DNA from 2 places in the Erwinia tasmaniensis Et1/99 genome. Region 2 is predicted to be linked to the other one. Evidence: predicted binding sites of a transcription regulator. Region 2 holds the regulator's gene; the other holds the start of a gene.
The links. Region 2 encodes LexA, which represses DNA repair genes until DNA is damaged. Its sites were predicted from a motif close to TNCTGTATGTACATACAGNA; they were not measured.
Positions count from the first base shown of each region.

Region 1: ETA_RS08630 (YebG family protein) is a predicted target of LexA. The motif match lies at 2,951-2,970, and genes of this name have one in related genera.

Region 1 is NC_010694.1:1,703,388-1,711,171, reverse strand. It holds gene ETA_RS08645 (S9 family peptidase) at 1-840, opposite strand, end outside; gene ETA_RS08640 (tellurite resistance TerB family protein) at 976-1,629, opposite strand; gene ETA_RS08635 (sugar phosphate isomerase/epimerase family protein) at 1,808-2,620, shown strand; gene ETA_RS08630 (YebG family protein) at 2,636-2,935, opposite strand; gene purT (formate-dependent phosphoribosylglycinamide formyltransferase) at 3,075-4,253, shown strand; gene zwf (glucose-6-phosphate dehydrogenase) at 4,419-5,894, opposite strand; gene pyk (pyruvate kinase) at 6,605-7,784, shown strand, end outside.
Region 2 is NC_010694.1:3,474,722-3,482,505, reverse strand. It holds gene ubiA (4-hydroxybenzoate octaprenyltransferase) at 1-545, shown strand, start outside; gene plsB (glycerol-3-phosphate 1-O-acyltransferase PlsB) at 622-3,045, opposite strand; gene ETA_RS16710 (diacylglycerol kinase) at 3,174-3,539, shown strand; gene lexA (transcriptional repressor LexA) at 3,649-4,257, shown strand; gene ETA_RS16700 (CsbD family protein) at 4,656-4,865, shown strand; gene zur (zinc uptake transcriptional repressor Zur) at 4,951-5,460, opposite strand; gene ETA_RS16690 (conjugal transfer protein TraF) at 5,936-7,168, shown strand; gene dusA (tRNA dihydrouridine(20/20a) synthase DusA) at 7,286-7,784, shown strand, end outside.

The DNA.
Region 1 (7,784 bases), 1.8 Mb from region 2:
CTGATAGTGATCGACGCTGTACTCATGATCTTTACGACGTGCGCAAAACGGCTGTGGCTGTGCATTGGGCTGTTGCGCATCCAGCAGCATAATCTCCGTGGTTGTGCTGCTTCCCAGCACGATGGCAACAAACTGTTCGGAGGTGGTTTTATCGAGGCCGACATAAAACGCATCGTCCTGCTCTTCATAAACCAGCTGGTCCTGCTGTTGTGGTGTGCCGAGCGTATGCCGCCAGACCTGGTATGGCAGCAGCGTCTGAGTATCCTTCAACACGTAATAGAGCGTCCGCGAATCGCCCGCCCACGCCATGCCCGAAGATACGCCTTCAAGCACCTCCGGATACCACTCGCCGCTGTCTAAATTACGCAGACGAATGGCGTATACCCTGCGTGACAAAAAGTCTTCTGCCACCGCCATCGTCTGATTATCCGGACTGATGGCCACGCCGCCGAGCGTGTAAAATTCGCTATCAGAGGCGCGCTGGTTGCCATCCAGCAAGGTATCCCAGACGTCCGGCGTACTGGTCTCCGCCGGCTGACGGGTATAAAGGGTATATTCGTTGCCCTCTTCATAGCGGCTCAGATAGCGGTAGTCGTTTTTCACGTAGGGAACCGACTGGTCACGCGCGGGGATACGCTCGATCATTTCTTTCAACAGCTGCGCCTGAAGCGCCTGTTGTGGTTCAAGCTGCTGCTGACAAAAATCGTTTTCAGCACGTAAATGCGCCAGCACACCGGGATCTTCACGCCGATCGTCACGCAGCCAGTAATAATCATCGGTGCGCGTTTCACCGTGCAAGCTCATCACATGAGGTATTTTATTTGCTTTTGGTGGAGTCATTTCAGGTTCGCAGTTGATGTGTGAATACATAAGGTTGGCATCAAGCCAGCTGATTGCCAAGAAAATCTGATGAGGATCCGCCGAAATCGCGGGTGAAGGATCGGTGGGCGCTGGCGATATCGCCCACCCTTTCCGTCAGACGGTTAGCTTTTGCTTTTCACTGCGGATATCCCGTTCGATCGATTCGCGTACATCCTGCGGGATCTTCAACGCATCACCCAGCGCCTGTAGATAGCTACGTTCCATGAAGTGATCCACGTCAATCACCAGGTTACTTAGAAAATAGACTTCCAGCGCCTCTTCCTCGTTTTTGACATCCGCGGCAAGCCTGTGCGGATCCAGCGGCTGGGCTATGGCACGCTGAACCAGCTGTTCAGCCTGCGTGCCCAGCCCGGATTGAAGGATATGCTCATCAATTGCGCGGCGTTCGTCATGATCAATATGCCCGTCGCTTTTAGCGGCAAACACCAGCGCCTCAATCAGACGTTCAGCACGGCGATCTACCGGGGTGCTTTGCTCACCAAACTGCGGGCTTTGCTGATGGGTTTCCCTGACGCGCTGCTTGTATTTGTTCCATAATACGCTGCCCGCCACGGCGCCTCCGCCGATGATCAGCGCATTTGTGCCGTATTTGGCCAGCAGTTTGCGCGATGATTTGCTGGCGACCAAAAGCCCTGCGAGTCCTCCCAATGCGCCCGGCGCCAGCATTTTGCTTAACCCTTCACCGCCGGAAGTGGATTTTCCCGATTGGCCTAACAGGGTCTGGATTTGTTGGAACCAGCTGCTCATAGAACGTTCTCCGTTTGCTCAAAACACCACAATAAGGTACGCCACGTCAGGAAATGTCAAAGGGTGAAAAGGCGCTAAAATTTTCAGCCCATCGGCTTGAACCCTCTTCAGGGCCGTTTGCGCAGCACGTTATTGGCTTCTACATTGAAGGCAGGCAGAACAAATAAGGAAAACGGCAATGTCTCTTTCGGACAACCCATTATTTATCAATACCATTCTACTGGGCGGCAGTAGCGAACAGAAATTGCAGGCGGCCGCCGCGGCAGGTTTTCAGCAGGTGGAGCTGTGGCAGCAGGATGTGGAGGCCGCCCCCGGCGGCGCGGCCAGCCTTGCTCATCTCTGTTCACGGCTGACGCTGGCGCTGACGGATTATCAGGTGTTGATGGATTTTGATGGTGCGCCGGACGACCAGCGCGAGAATAAACGTGATCAGGCGCTGGAGATGATCTCAACGGCACGGCAGCTGGGAGCCACAACATTGCTGGTTCCCGCATCAACCCATCCCCTGTGTTGCCAAGAGAGAATAGAAGAGGATTTACGCTGGCTGGTACAGCAGGCGGCGCAGCATAATCTGCGCATAGCCTATGAGGCGATGGCATGGAGCCAGCATATTAATGACACTGCCGCCGCATGGCGGCTGATAAAACGCATTGATGCGCCAAACCTGGGGTTGGTGGTTGACGCGTTTCATATTTTCGTTCGGCAAAGAACGCTGGCAGACCTGAAAGGCATCCCGGCAGAAAAGATATTTTTAGTTCAGCTCTCGGACCTGGACTTCCAGCCGCAAGAGCAACAGCTGAAAGACGTAGCCCGTCATGAGCGCCTGCTGCCGGGAGAAGGCAATTACCCGCTGGAGGCGCTGTTACACCATCTGGAGGATATTGCATACCGGGGGCCAATAGGGCTTGAAGTGTTTAACGATCGGCGACATGGGGCCGATCCTTATCTCACGGCGAAAGCCGCCATGGCCGCACTACGCAAAATGATGTAGCAAAGCGCCGGGAATTTAGCCCGCTACCGCCCGCAGCTTGCTCTCGGCCGCGTCGGCGTTTTCCCCGCTGGCATTTTCTTCAGGCAGCCTGCCGGTGCGCAGGACCTGCTGTAAAGTGTCCTTATTTTCCGCCATAAACAGCCCCAGCGCCTCGTTCTGCTGCTCATCCATTGCCAGCGGGCTGGTAGCCAGCCAGCCGGAAAGCACTTCGGCCATATCGAGCATTTTATCAAAGGCGTCCGCCTCTTTTTTGCTGGCAAATGTCATTTTTTCTTCACCTTTTCTGACGACAACGTATTTGATTTCAACAGCCATGATGATGCCTCTTTTACCTGTGTTTTTATACAGTATAGCAGCGATGCCTTTTTGCCTCAACCCCGGTATTGCAGGTGAATACGCAAACGTTTTCGTTTATAATGCGCCGGATTTTTTTCAATCTATTCAGGTAGCGATTATGACAACTGTTGGAACCGCTCTGCGTCCGAATGCGACGCGCGTCATGCTGTTAGGATCGGGTGAACTGGGCAAAGAAGTTGCGCTGGAGTGCCAGCGTTTAGGCGTCGAGGTGATTGCAGTAGATCGCTACGCCGATGCCCCCGCTATGCAGGTTGCTCATCGCAGTCATGTTATTGATATGCTGGACGGTGCGGCCCTGGCAGCGCTGATAGCCGATGAGAAGCCGGACTTCGTTGTACCCGAAATTGAAGCCATCGCCACTGATATGCTGGTTGAACTGGAGAAGCAGGGCCAGCATGTGGTTCCCACCGCCCGCGCAGCCAAGCTGACCATGGATCGTGAAGGCATTCGTCGCCTTGCGGCAGAAGAGTTATGGGTGCCTACGTCCGACTACCGATTCGCCGACGGCTATGACGCATTCCAGGCGGCCGCAGAAGCTATTGGCTTCCCGTGCATCGTCAAGCCGGTCATGAGCTCTTCCGGCAAAGGCCAGAGCTTTATTCGTGAAGCCTCACAGCTGATGGCAGCCTGGGAATATGCTCAACAGGGTGGCCGTGCGGGCGCTGGCCGTGTGATTGTTGAAGGCGTAGTGAAATTTGATTTCGAAATAACCCTGCTCACCATCAGCGCGGTGGACGGCATTCATTTCTGTGCGCCTATCGGCCATCGCCAGGAGGATGGAGATTATCGCGAATCCTGGCAGCCACAGCACATGAGCGAGCTGGCCCTGCAACGTGCCCGCCAGGTCGCTGAAAAGGTGGTGACGGCTCTCGGCGGCCACGGGCTGTTTGGCGTAGAGCTGTTTGTCTGTGGTGATGAGGTGGTGTTCAGCGAAGTCTCACCGCGACCACACGATACCGGCATGGTCACCCTGATTTCACAGGACGTTTCTGAGTTTGCGCTGCATGTGCGTGCTTTCCTCGGCCTGCCGGTTGGCGCTATCCGTCAGTATGGCCCGGCGGCATCCGCTGTGATCCTGCCAGAGCTGGACAGTGATAACGTGCAGTATGCCAACCTCTCGGCGGCCGTGGGAGCGGGTCTTCAGCTTCGTCTGTTTGGTAAACCACACATTCAGGGCAAGCGGCGTTTAGGCGTGGCGCTGGCAACCGGCCTTGATATTGACGAGGCGGTGCAGCGTGCCGTCTCGGCTGCCAACGGCGTCAAAGTGTCTGGCTAATCGCCCAGAACACTCAGGGGCGGATCACATTCGTCCCTGAACTACCCCATCTTCGGCCATTTCTCGCGTTTGTCGCTTATCGTTCCAGTCCGGATTGATACGCTGAAGTTATTGATTTTAAATCAAAAAAAAGCCCACCGAAGCGGGCTGTGTTATACGGCGATCCTACTCGAATTCATTCCATGAACGGCCGTCACGGGTGATCATCGCGACTGAGGCTACCGGCCCCCAGGTCCCCGCCTGATAAGGCTTCGGCGCTTCTTTGTCAGCAGACCAGGCGTCCATGATAGAGTCAACCCACTTCCAGGCCTCTTCAACCTCATCACGGCGGACAAACAGGGCCTGAATACCGCGCATGCTTTCCAGCAGCAGGCGCTCGTAGGCATCGGCCAAATGAGACTGGTTAAAGGTCTCGGAGAAGCTCAGATCCAGTTTGGTTGTTTGCAGGTTGTGTTTATGATCCAGCCCCGGCACCTTGTTGAGGATCTGGATATCCACGCCTTCATCCGGCTGCAGACGAATGGTCAATTTGTTTTGCGGCAGCTCCTGCCAGCTATCTTTGAACAGGTTGAGCGCCGGATTTTTGAAATACACCACGACTTCTGAACATTTAGACGGCAAACGCTTGCCGGTGCGCAGATAGAACGGTACGCCTGCCCAACGCCAGTCGTCGATATCAACCCGAATAGAAACGAAGGTCTCGGTACTGCTCGATTTGTCTGCGCCCTCTTCTTCCAGATAGCCAGGGACTTTTTTCCCCTGCACAAAACCAGAGGTGTACTGGCCGCGCACGGTTTTTTCACGCACGTTGGTATGGTCGATGCGGCGCAGGGAACGCAGCACTTTAACCTTTTCATCACGGATACGATCTGCGGACAGGTCTGCCGGAGGCGACATCGCAATCATAGTGAGCACCTGCAACAGGTGGTTCTGGATCATGTCGCGCATCTGGCCCGCTTTGTCAAAGTAGCCCCAGCGACCTTCAATACCGACCTCTTCCGCCACGGTGATCTGGACGTGGTCAATGGTGCGGTTATCCCAGTTTGCAGCAAACAGCGAGTTAGCAAAACGCAGCGCCAGCAGGTTAAGCACGGTCTCCTTACCAAGATAGTGGTCGATACGGAAGACCTGGCTCTCGTCGAAGTACTCGCCTACCTGATTATTGATTTCTTGCGAGGTGGCCAGAGAGGTGCCCAGCGGTTTTTCCATCACCACGCGCGCGGGTTTGGCGTTAAGTTTAGCCTGACCCAGCCCCTGGCAGATGGCACCAAAGGTGCTTGGCGGCATGGCAAAATAGTTGATGGTGACACGTTTTTTCTGATCGAGCATTTTGCCCAGTCGAGGGAAATGACTGCTGTCAGTCACGTCCAGATTACAAAAATCGAGCCGGCTGCTGAGTTTATCCCACAGCGCTTCATCGATTTTTTCCTTCATAAAGGTTTCCAGCGCTTCACGCACGACCTTGGTGTAGGCGTTTTTATCCCAATCCGCACGGCCAACGCCAATGATGCGTGAATCTTCATGGATCTGACCGGCTTTTTCTAACTGATACAGTGAGGGCAACAGTTTGCGGCGTGCAAGATCGCCTTTGGCACCGAAAATAACCAGATCGCAAGCCTGGGCTGTTTGTGTAACCGCCATTTCATTCTCCTCGTTGCAGGATGAGCCTGTCCTGGAATTCCATCGTTGGACAGACTCTAATTGTTATTTGCTTCTGTACAATGTACTGATTTGCCCCGCCTACGTAAACCTGGTGACGCAGGCTTGGCACAATGTATCCATCAGCACTCAATTTATTGGCACCCCAGTTCATACCTGATTTATCTTATTACGGATGGCGGGCGAACCCACTCAACACGACACAGATAAAACCTTAGTCAAAAACAGGATTTTCTCTGCTTTATCGCAACTATTGCATACAGGCTGCCGCTCTATTCTCTACAAAACGACATTGATTTCTCCTTCGACTGCAATCGACGAAATGTATGAGTAATCATGTCATTGAAAAATATCACGAAAAACTATAGAAATCGGATTTATTCAGCATATTTAAGCGTCAGGCGGACGGAATGAGTCTGAAATGTCCCCCCGGATCGCTCTCGCCGCTTCTCACCGCGGCCGGGTTGGCGCGTACAAATGATGGCAGCTGTGCCCGCCTCCCTCTTGCGTGTTACCGTCATCTCATTAAAAAATGAGGTATCTGACCCGACTCCAGCCTATTGAGTTTACCTCATGAGGTGATACTTTATATGTGCGTGTCCTTTTCTTACCTCAGTGACTCCGACTGTTCAGGGCATAAGCACACCTTAATCTACCGAGATAGACTAACTATTCACTTCAGGTCATGCATAATGAATAACCAATCATCTCCATTTCTTCACCCTAAATACCCTTCTCGCCGCCTGAGGAGAACCAAGATTGTCACGACGCTGGGGCCCGCTACCGACCGTGACAACAATCTGGAGAAGATCATCTCTGCAGGTGCCAACGTGGTACGTCTGAACTTCTCGCACGGCAGCGCGGACGATCATCAGATGCGCGCAAATAAAGTGCGGGAAATTGCGGCGAAGCTGGGCCGCCATGTGGCCATTCTTGGTGACCTGCAGGGGCCAAAAATCCGCGTATCAACCTTCAAGGAAGGAAAAGTTTTCCTCAACGTGGGTGAGCATTTTCTGCTTGATGCCAGCCTCGGCAAAGGTGAAGGCGATAAGGAAAGAGTGGGCATTGATTATAAAGGCCTGCCTTCTGACGTGGTGCCCGGCGATATCCTGCTACTGGACGATGGCCGCGTACAGCTGAAGGTTCTTGAAGTTAAGGGCATGAAGGTTTTCACCGAAATCATCGTTGGTGGCCCGCTGTCGAACAACAAGGGCATTAACAAGCTGGGTGGCGGTCTTTCTGCAGAAGCACTGACTGAAAAAGATAAGGCGGATATCCTGACCGCGGCCAAAATCGGCGTTGACTATTTGGCCGTTTCCTTCCCGCGCTGTGGGGAAGACCTGAACTATGCGCGCCGACTGGCCCGCGAGGCAGGCTGCGAAGCAAAAATAGTCTCCAAAGTAGAGCGTGCTGAAGCGGTTGCCAGCCAGGAGGCAATGGATGACATTATTCTTGCGTCCGACGTGGTAATGGTCGCACGAGGCGATTTGGGAGTAGAAATTGGCGATCCTGAACTGGTCGGTATCCAGAAAGCCCTTATTCGCCGTGCACGTCAGCTGAACCGTTCGGTGATCACCGCCACCCAAATGATGGAATCGATGATCACCAATCCGATGCCCACGCGTGCTGAAGTGATGGACGTGGCGAATGCCGTATTGGATGGTACTGATGCAGTGATGCTATCCGCAGAAACAGCGGCGGGTCAGTATCCGGCAGAGACCGTGTCGGCTATGGCCAAAGTATGCCTGGGTGCAGAAAAAATCCCCAGCATCAACGTTTCTAAGCATCGTCTGGACGTTCAGTTCGACAATATCGAAGAAGCTATCGCCATGTCAGCCATGTATGCCGCTAACCATTTACAGGGCGTTACTG
Region 2 (7,784 bases):
TTATGCTGGTTCTGACGATGAACAGCATGACCCTCTGGCTGTCGCTGGGCGGGCTGGGCCTGGCCTGGATGTATCCGTTTATGAAGCGCTACACCCATCTGCCTCAGGTGGTGCTTGGCGCGGCGTTTGGCTGGGCGATCCCGATGGCATGGGCGGCGGTCAGTGAAAGCGTGCCGCTAACCTGCTGGCTGCTGTTCCTGGCAAACATATGTTGGACGGTGGCTTACGACACGCAATATGCGATGGTTGACCGCGACGACGATCTGAAAATCGGCGTGAAATCGACGGCGATCCTGTTTGGGCGTTATGACAAGCTGATTATTGGCCTGCTGCAGCTGGCGACAATGATCCTGCTGGCTTGGGTTGGTCGGCAGCTGGCGCTGAACGGCATTTTTTACGTCACGATCCTGGCGGCGGGGGCGTTGTTTATTTATCAGCAGAAGCTGATAGCCCAGCGTCAGCGCGAGCTGTGCTTTAAGGCATTTCTTAATAACAACTGGGTAGGTCTGGTGCTGTTTATTGGCGTGGCGCTGGGTATCTGGTGAAAAAAAAGCCGATGGAAAACCATCGGCTCTGATATATCGGGTCGGACCGTCTGCCCGACCCGACCGTCGTATTCCATCACTCGTGCCCGACGGCACTCTCGATAGTCATTCTCACATCCTGGGTCACCAGATCGGCCAGCAGCTGATAAACCTGGCCGGTACGCTCAACCTGCGCATCGTCAGAATCGCTGATATAGCCTTCATCACGCAGGGTCAGCGCCAGAGAGGTAAATACCGCTTTGTCGAAAAACTCAGGGGCGTTAATGCCGTGCAGCACCGACAGGCGCTGGGCCATGGTTCGGCTCTCTTTCTCTAGCGTGCCACGGTTAATCGTTGGGTTGGCAGTGAGGATCGAGAAGGTAATGGCGTACCGCTGTAGGGTCTCCCGCACGCCTGCGGCCAGCAGTTGCAGAGTGTGGAAACGTCCGGCGCTCAGGTGCAGGCTCTTCTCTTCCGCTATCAATAGCCCCTGGCGAGCCATCTCGGCAACCAGCGCGTCCAGCAAGTCAGGCAGCTCGTGCTCCTCCCAGCGCAGGAACAGCTCGCTCTTGAGCATAGGATAAATCACGCTGACCTGGCGCAGCAGTTCGCTACGGCTCACCTCGCGGTGCTGCGTCAGAATGGCGGCGATCAGCGATGGCATCACCAGCATATGGTGAATATTATTGCGGTAATAGGTCATCAGCACCGCCTGCTCGCGCGGCAGGATAACGATCTCACCGATGCTGTCCTGCTCCAGCTCAAACTTATTCATGCCGAGCGCGTGTTCCAGCAGCGCCTCTGGCGTCATGTCTGGCACCGTAGCGTCGGATGAGTAAGGTACGTTGCGCAGCAGCTGTACGTAGCAGTCAAGCTGCTCGATAAGCTTTTCGCGCGTCATGGAGCGCTGGCGTGAGGCCAGCAGCGCGGTAACACACAGGTTCATGGCATTTGCCGCCCCGGCGTTATTAATGCGCACCATCACCTGCTGTGCAATATCGTTAACCGCCGGGGTTAGCCATGCCGGACGTTGGGATTCGATCGGGTCGATGGCCTCACGCCACTCCGGCACCTGCTGGTTAAGGTAGTTGACCAGCGGGAGCGGTTCTCCAAAGTTAACATACCCCTGGCCGAGGTTACGCAGCTTACGTAGCCCGCGTACCATCGACATAAAGCCTTCTTTTTCTTTGGTCGCTCCGCGCAGCTCTTTGGCGTAGGTTCCGACCTCCATCACGTGCTCGTAACCGATATAGATCGGCACCAGGGTGATAGGGCGATTGCCGCCGCGCAGCATCGCCTGAATGGTCATCGACAGGGTGCCGGTTTTCGGCTCCAGCAGGCGGCCGGTACGTGAACGCCCACCTTCAACAAAGTATTCAACAGAATAACCACGGGTGAACAGCTCGCCGAGATATTCCCGGAACACCGTCGAATAGAGTTTGTTACCCTTAAAAGTGCGGCGAATAAAGAACGCGCCGAGGCGACGGAAGATCGGCCCGGCAGGCCAAAAGTTCAGGTTAATCCCGGCGGCAATATGCGGCGGTACCAGGCCCTGATGATAGAGCACGTAAGAGAGCAGCAGGTAATCCATGTGACTGCGGTGACAGGGCACGTAAACAATTTCGTGACCGTCCTGTGCCAGCTGACGCACGCGCTCACCGCCGTTAACGTTGATCCCCTGGTAGAGTTTGCTCCAGGTCCAACCCATGATGCGATCGGTCAGGCGAATCGCTTCGTAAGAGAAATCGGCAGCGACTTCCTCCATCAGCTCAATCGCATTCTGCTGCGCTTTTTCGTGGGAAATTTTCTTGCTGCGCGCCTCGTCCTCTACCGCTTTCGCGATGGCCTTCGACTGTAACAGCTTATTGAACAGATCCTGACGTACCGGCAGACGCGGCCCGACCGCCGCCAGGCGCTGACGGGCAAAGTGCATGCGCGCCACGCGAGCCAGCTTCTGGGCAATAGTTTTGTCGGTGCCGTGTTCTGTTGCCATGTGGCGTAGCGACACCATTGGTGAAAAACGCACGAAGCTGTCACGACCTAACCACAGCACGGCAAAGAATTTTTGGATGCCGTTCAGCACGCGCAGATGCGGCTGCTCGTCGCCCTGAACTTCGCGGCCTGGAGCACGTCCAAACATGACCGAGACCGGCACCATCTGGACATCAAGATCCGGATTGTTGCGGTGCAGATCCAGGTAGTCATGGAACAGCTTAACCGACTCCAGATTCGGAACAAAATAGGGAAACACGCGTGGGCCATCATGGATAAAGACGTGACGTGGCAACAGATTGCCGTCGATCTCCAGCGGTTCCAGCGGATCGGGCAGGTCCTGTTTGCGGCACTGCTCGCGCAGCGCAAGAAGATCGGCCTTTGAATCATAAGGCAGTACATACATAATAGGGCGCGACGTATCAAGCCCAAGTTCAGCAACCGGTTCTGCCGGAATTGCTTTACTTTTTACCAGTAATTTAACCGGTAAATTCAATAAGTTATAATATAAATTACGCCAACCTGACATAGATAATATGAAGCCTCTTGTTAGCAAAGCGATGCAAGCATACCAGAAAGCATCTGCGGAATCTGTGATGTTACGAAACCCGCTACACCCCGCCATTGACATTAAACTTTTTAAGGGACTTCGCCATTATGGCAAATAATGCCACCGGATTGACGCGAATTATCAAGGCCGCTGGATATTCGTGGAAAGGTTTGCGCGCCGCATGGCGACATGAAGCGGCCTTTCGTCAGGAAACCGTAGCGGTGACGATCGCCATTTTTATTGCCGCTTTGCTTGATGTTGACGCGGTGACTCGCGTACTGCTGATTGGTACTGTAGTGATGGTTATCATCGTCGAAATTCTGAACAGCGCCATCGAAGCGGTTGTTGACCGTATTGGCAGCGAAATTCATCCCCTTGCTGGACGGGCAAAAGATATGGGTTCTGCCGCCGTGTTGTTGAGCATTCTGCTGGCGGTATTTGTCTGGATCATGCTGCTGGTGCCCCATTCGTGATGAGGGACTCATAAATTACAACAACCTGAATTTCGTCCAACTTTAGGTTTTCAATATAGAAATACCTGTATATACTCACAGTCGACTGTATAAACAACCAGGGGGCGGGATGAAAGCACTAACGGCAAGGCAGCAGCAGGTTTATGACCTGATTCGCGACCACATTAATCAAACCGGTATGCCCCCAACACGGGCAGAGATTGCCGCGCAGCTCGGTTTCCGTTCCCCGAATGCGGCTGAAGAGCACCTTAAGGCGCTGGCGCGTAAAGGCGTGATTGAGATTGTGTCCGGTGCATCACGCGGCATTCGCCTGATGATGGAAGACGAGAGTGGGCTTCCGTTAATCGGCCGCGTAGCGGCAGGTGAGCCGCTGCTTGCAGAACAACATATCGAAGGACACTACCAGGTCGATCCCGGTTTGTTTAAGCCCGGCGCGGATTTTCTGCTGCGCGTTAGCGGTATGTCAATGAAAAACATCGGTATTATGGATGGAGACCTGCTGGCGGTGCACAAAACAGAAGATGTGCGTAACGGTCAGGTTGTCGTCGCGCGTATTGATGATGAAGTCACGGTTAAGCGACTAAAAAAGAATGGCAATATGGTAGAGTTACTGCCGGAAAATCCTGATTTTCAGCCAATCGTCGTCGACCTGCGTCAGCAGACCCTGACCATTGAGGGGCTTGCAGTCGGCGTTATCCGTAACGGCAACTGGCTGTAAATATCGATACGAACGAATAATGCGCGTTGCGCCCGCAGCGCGTGCTCACTGAATACGCAAAACGGGCCCAATAGATTTCGCGTTGCGGCAAGGCCCTGCTCAACATATCCATCCCAGCTGCCGTTATGATGCTATGACAAGGCCGGTGACGTAGTGATGTAACGGAAGCCGGTTAGTCCTATTGACACATTTCATTACTTAAGCTGAATTCTGTCTATTTTATTGATTTTCATTTCTTTTTCCCGCTACTTTCCCCGCCGCCGAGTATGTTTACTATCGCAACGCTATTCCTCTACTACAATTATCTCTGTGTCAGGTTTTTTCCCAGATAATTATCTACCTAAAAGCCGAAAGATGAAGTTAACAAGCTGTTTAACCCCGAGTAGAGGATACATTTTATGAATAAACACGAAGCCGGCGGTAACTGGAAGCAGTTTAAAGGTAAAGTTAAAGAGCAATGGGGCAAACTGACCGATGACGACCTGACGGTCGTTGAAGGTAAGCGCGATCAGCTAGTGGGCAAGATTCAGGAACGTTATGGCTATGAAAAGGATCGGGCCGAGAAAGAGCTAAGCGACTGGGAATCCGGTCACGACCACCGCTGGTAACCAGCGGCTGTTAACGCGCAAAAAGCTCCCGATTGCGGCACAAGGAGAGTGCCTCCAGCTCGCGTCTTAGTCTGTCAGACTTCGCCTATCGTCCGCGTTTTTTCGTCTGCACGCTGTGATCGTGATGGCAGGCACCCTGATGCGTGCAGGTTTCAATTTCTTCGCACGGCCGGCAAAAACCATGCGCTTCAATCACGCTGTGGCCCAGGGTAAAACCTGATTTGAGGGCCAGCGATTTCAGAATATCTTCCACCCCCTCTGCAGGTTGTTCCGTGACCTGACCACAACGATCGCATATTAGCATCGCCGACGTATGGGAAGGCTGCTCGAAGTGATGGCAGACCACGTAACTGTTGGTCGACTCTACGCGATGTATAAAGCCCTGCTCCAGCAGGAAGTCCAGGGCGCGATAGACGGTGGGAGGCTTCGCCTGAGGCTCGGAAACGCGCAATAAATCCAGCAAATCGTAAGCGCTGATCGCCCCGTTATGTTGGCTCATCAGACGCAGAACCTCGAGACGCTGGGGCGTCAGGCGCACGCTGCGTTGTTGACAAATAATTTCCGCCTGCGTCAGAATTTTTTCAGCGCTGGTCATATTTCTAGTTCCTCATCAGGCCAGAATCAGGATGTTATTTTATCACACCTGTCATAAAACGCCGAGTTTGCTATTCATCAGGGCCAAACTGATCCGTTTTGCAATACGGTCAACCCGAAAATGTTTTCCGGCAGATCGCGGTTTAATCAACTGAATTTAATGATGTTATGTGATTTTTCTTAGTGCTATTTTAAGTTGTGTCATTGATTTAATATGCCAAAACGTATTTACATACCCTGATTATCTTGATATTTCTTGACACAGGGTCTGGAAATGATTGGCACTAAAAAGGTTACCTGGAGCTTAACGGTAAGCTTTATAGCAGATTATTAAAAAGAACAATGAACTAATCAGCCCACTCATATTCACTTAATTCACAGCAATGAATTGTCGCCTTTATGTCCATTATCACGGCTTAAAAGCCTTGTGCATATTTGGCATACGCGTTTTCATTTCTAAAGTGGGTTAAGATAAGATGATCAACAAATTCAATAAATTATTTTGGTTTTCACCACCAGTAGTGTTACCTGCTCTCTTATTTGTTTCGCCGGGCGCGATGGCGGCCGGTCACTATTATGATGCCCGCAATGATGCAATGGGTGGAACTGGCGTGGCTTCTTCTACCTATGGTTCTGCGGTGTTGGCTAACCCGGCGCTCATGACCAAATCACAACCGCAGGACGAAATCAGTATTATTCTGCCTGCGGTTGGCGCGCAGATAAGTGATAAAGACAAACTGGTTGATAAGGTCGACGACATTGCGGATACCGTCGATCGTTACAAAAGCATGCTGGATAACTTCACCTTTGCAGATATTCCTCGTCTGCGCGCCGCCAGCGGCGACCTCGCTAACCGGCTGCGTGATATCCGTGGCGATAAGGCCTGGGGCCAGGCCGGTGCTGCGCTCGCGGTTACGGTTCCCAACGACAGGCTGCCGTTTGCCTTTGTGACTAAAGCCTATGGCACCGCCTATGGCACCAGCAATATTAGCCAGCACGATATCGACCTGCTACAGGGCATTGCCAACGCGACGGCATTTCCCTCTTTCCAGGATAAGCTGACTTCCACCGGGCTGGGGCGCGCCGCAATCGTTTATGATTTTGGTATCGCGATGGCACATGAGTTCGATATTGGCGGCCATCCGTTTTCATTTGGCGTGACGCCGAAGCTACAAAAAACCACGTTGTACAATTACAGCGCTTCGGTTTATAGCTATAAAAGATCGGATCTGACCAACGACAAATATAAAAACACCCATACCGATTTTAACCTCGATCTTGGCGCAGCGACCGATCTGGGTGACAACTGGACGTTGGGCCTGAGTGGACAGAACCTGATTGCGCACAACCTTGATACCAAAGAGGTCAACGGCTATCGGGATACTTACCAGATCCGTCCACTGGTGACCTCCGGTGTTTCCTTCCATACTGAACGTCTAACTACCGCTCTGGATATTGACTTGACGCCCACTAAACGTTTCAAAATCCAGCAGGACAGCCAGTATGCCGGTATTGGTGCCGAGTACCGCCTGCTGGAATGGTTACAGCTACGCGGCGGTTACCGCGCTGATATGAAGTCAAATGACACCAACGTGTTTACCGGCGGCGTCGGGATTTCACCGTATAAGAAAGTGCATCTTGACCTGGCAGGAATGGTAGGAAAAGACAAGACCTGGGGAGCGGTCGCCCAGCTGAACTTCACTTTCTAACGAGCGTTGTGACCGGGAGGGGGAAGCTCCTTCCGGCGCTATATCCGCGCTTCCCGCCGTGTTATCATTGAGCGCAATATCGTCATACCTCTTCTGATTACAGAGTTAGCGCATTTGATAACCGAAAAATTACCCGCATACCGCTTCTCCATTGCCCCGATGCTCGACTGGACCGACCGCCACTGTCGCTACTTCCATCGTCAGTTAACGCGGCAAACGTTGCTTTATACCGAAATGGTGACCACCGGGGCCATTATTCACGGCAAAGGTGATTATCTGGCATTTAGTCGCGAAGAACAGCCCGTTGCTCTCCAGCTGGGTGGCAGCGATCCGGCTGCGTTGGCGCAGTGTGCCAAACTGGCGGAGCAGCGTGGCTATCAGGAAATCAACCTCAACGTTGGCTGCCCGTCAGACCGCGTCCAGAACGGCCGCTTCGGCGCTTGTCTGATGGGTGAAGCACGGCTGGTGGCGGATGGCATAAAAGCGATGCGCGATGTGACGTCGTTACCGGTGACGGTGAAAACCCGCATTGGTATTGATGACCAGGACAGCTACGCGTTTCTCTGTGACTTTATCCGCACGGTGTCGGAGCAGGGCGGCTGTGAGATGTTTATTA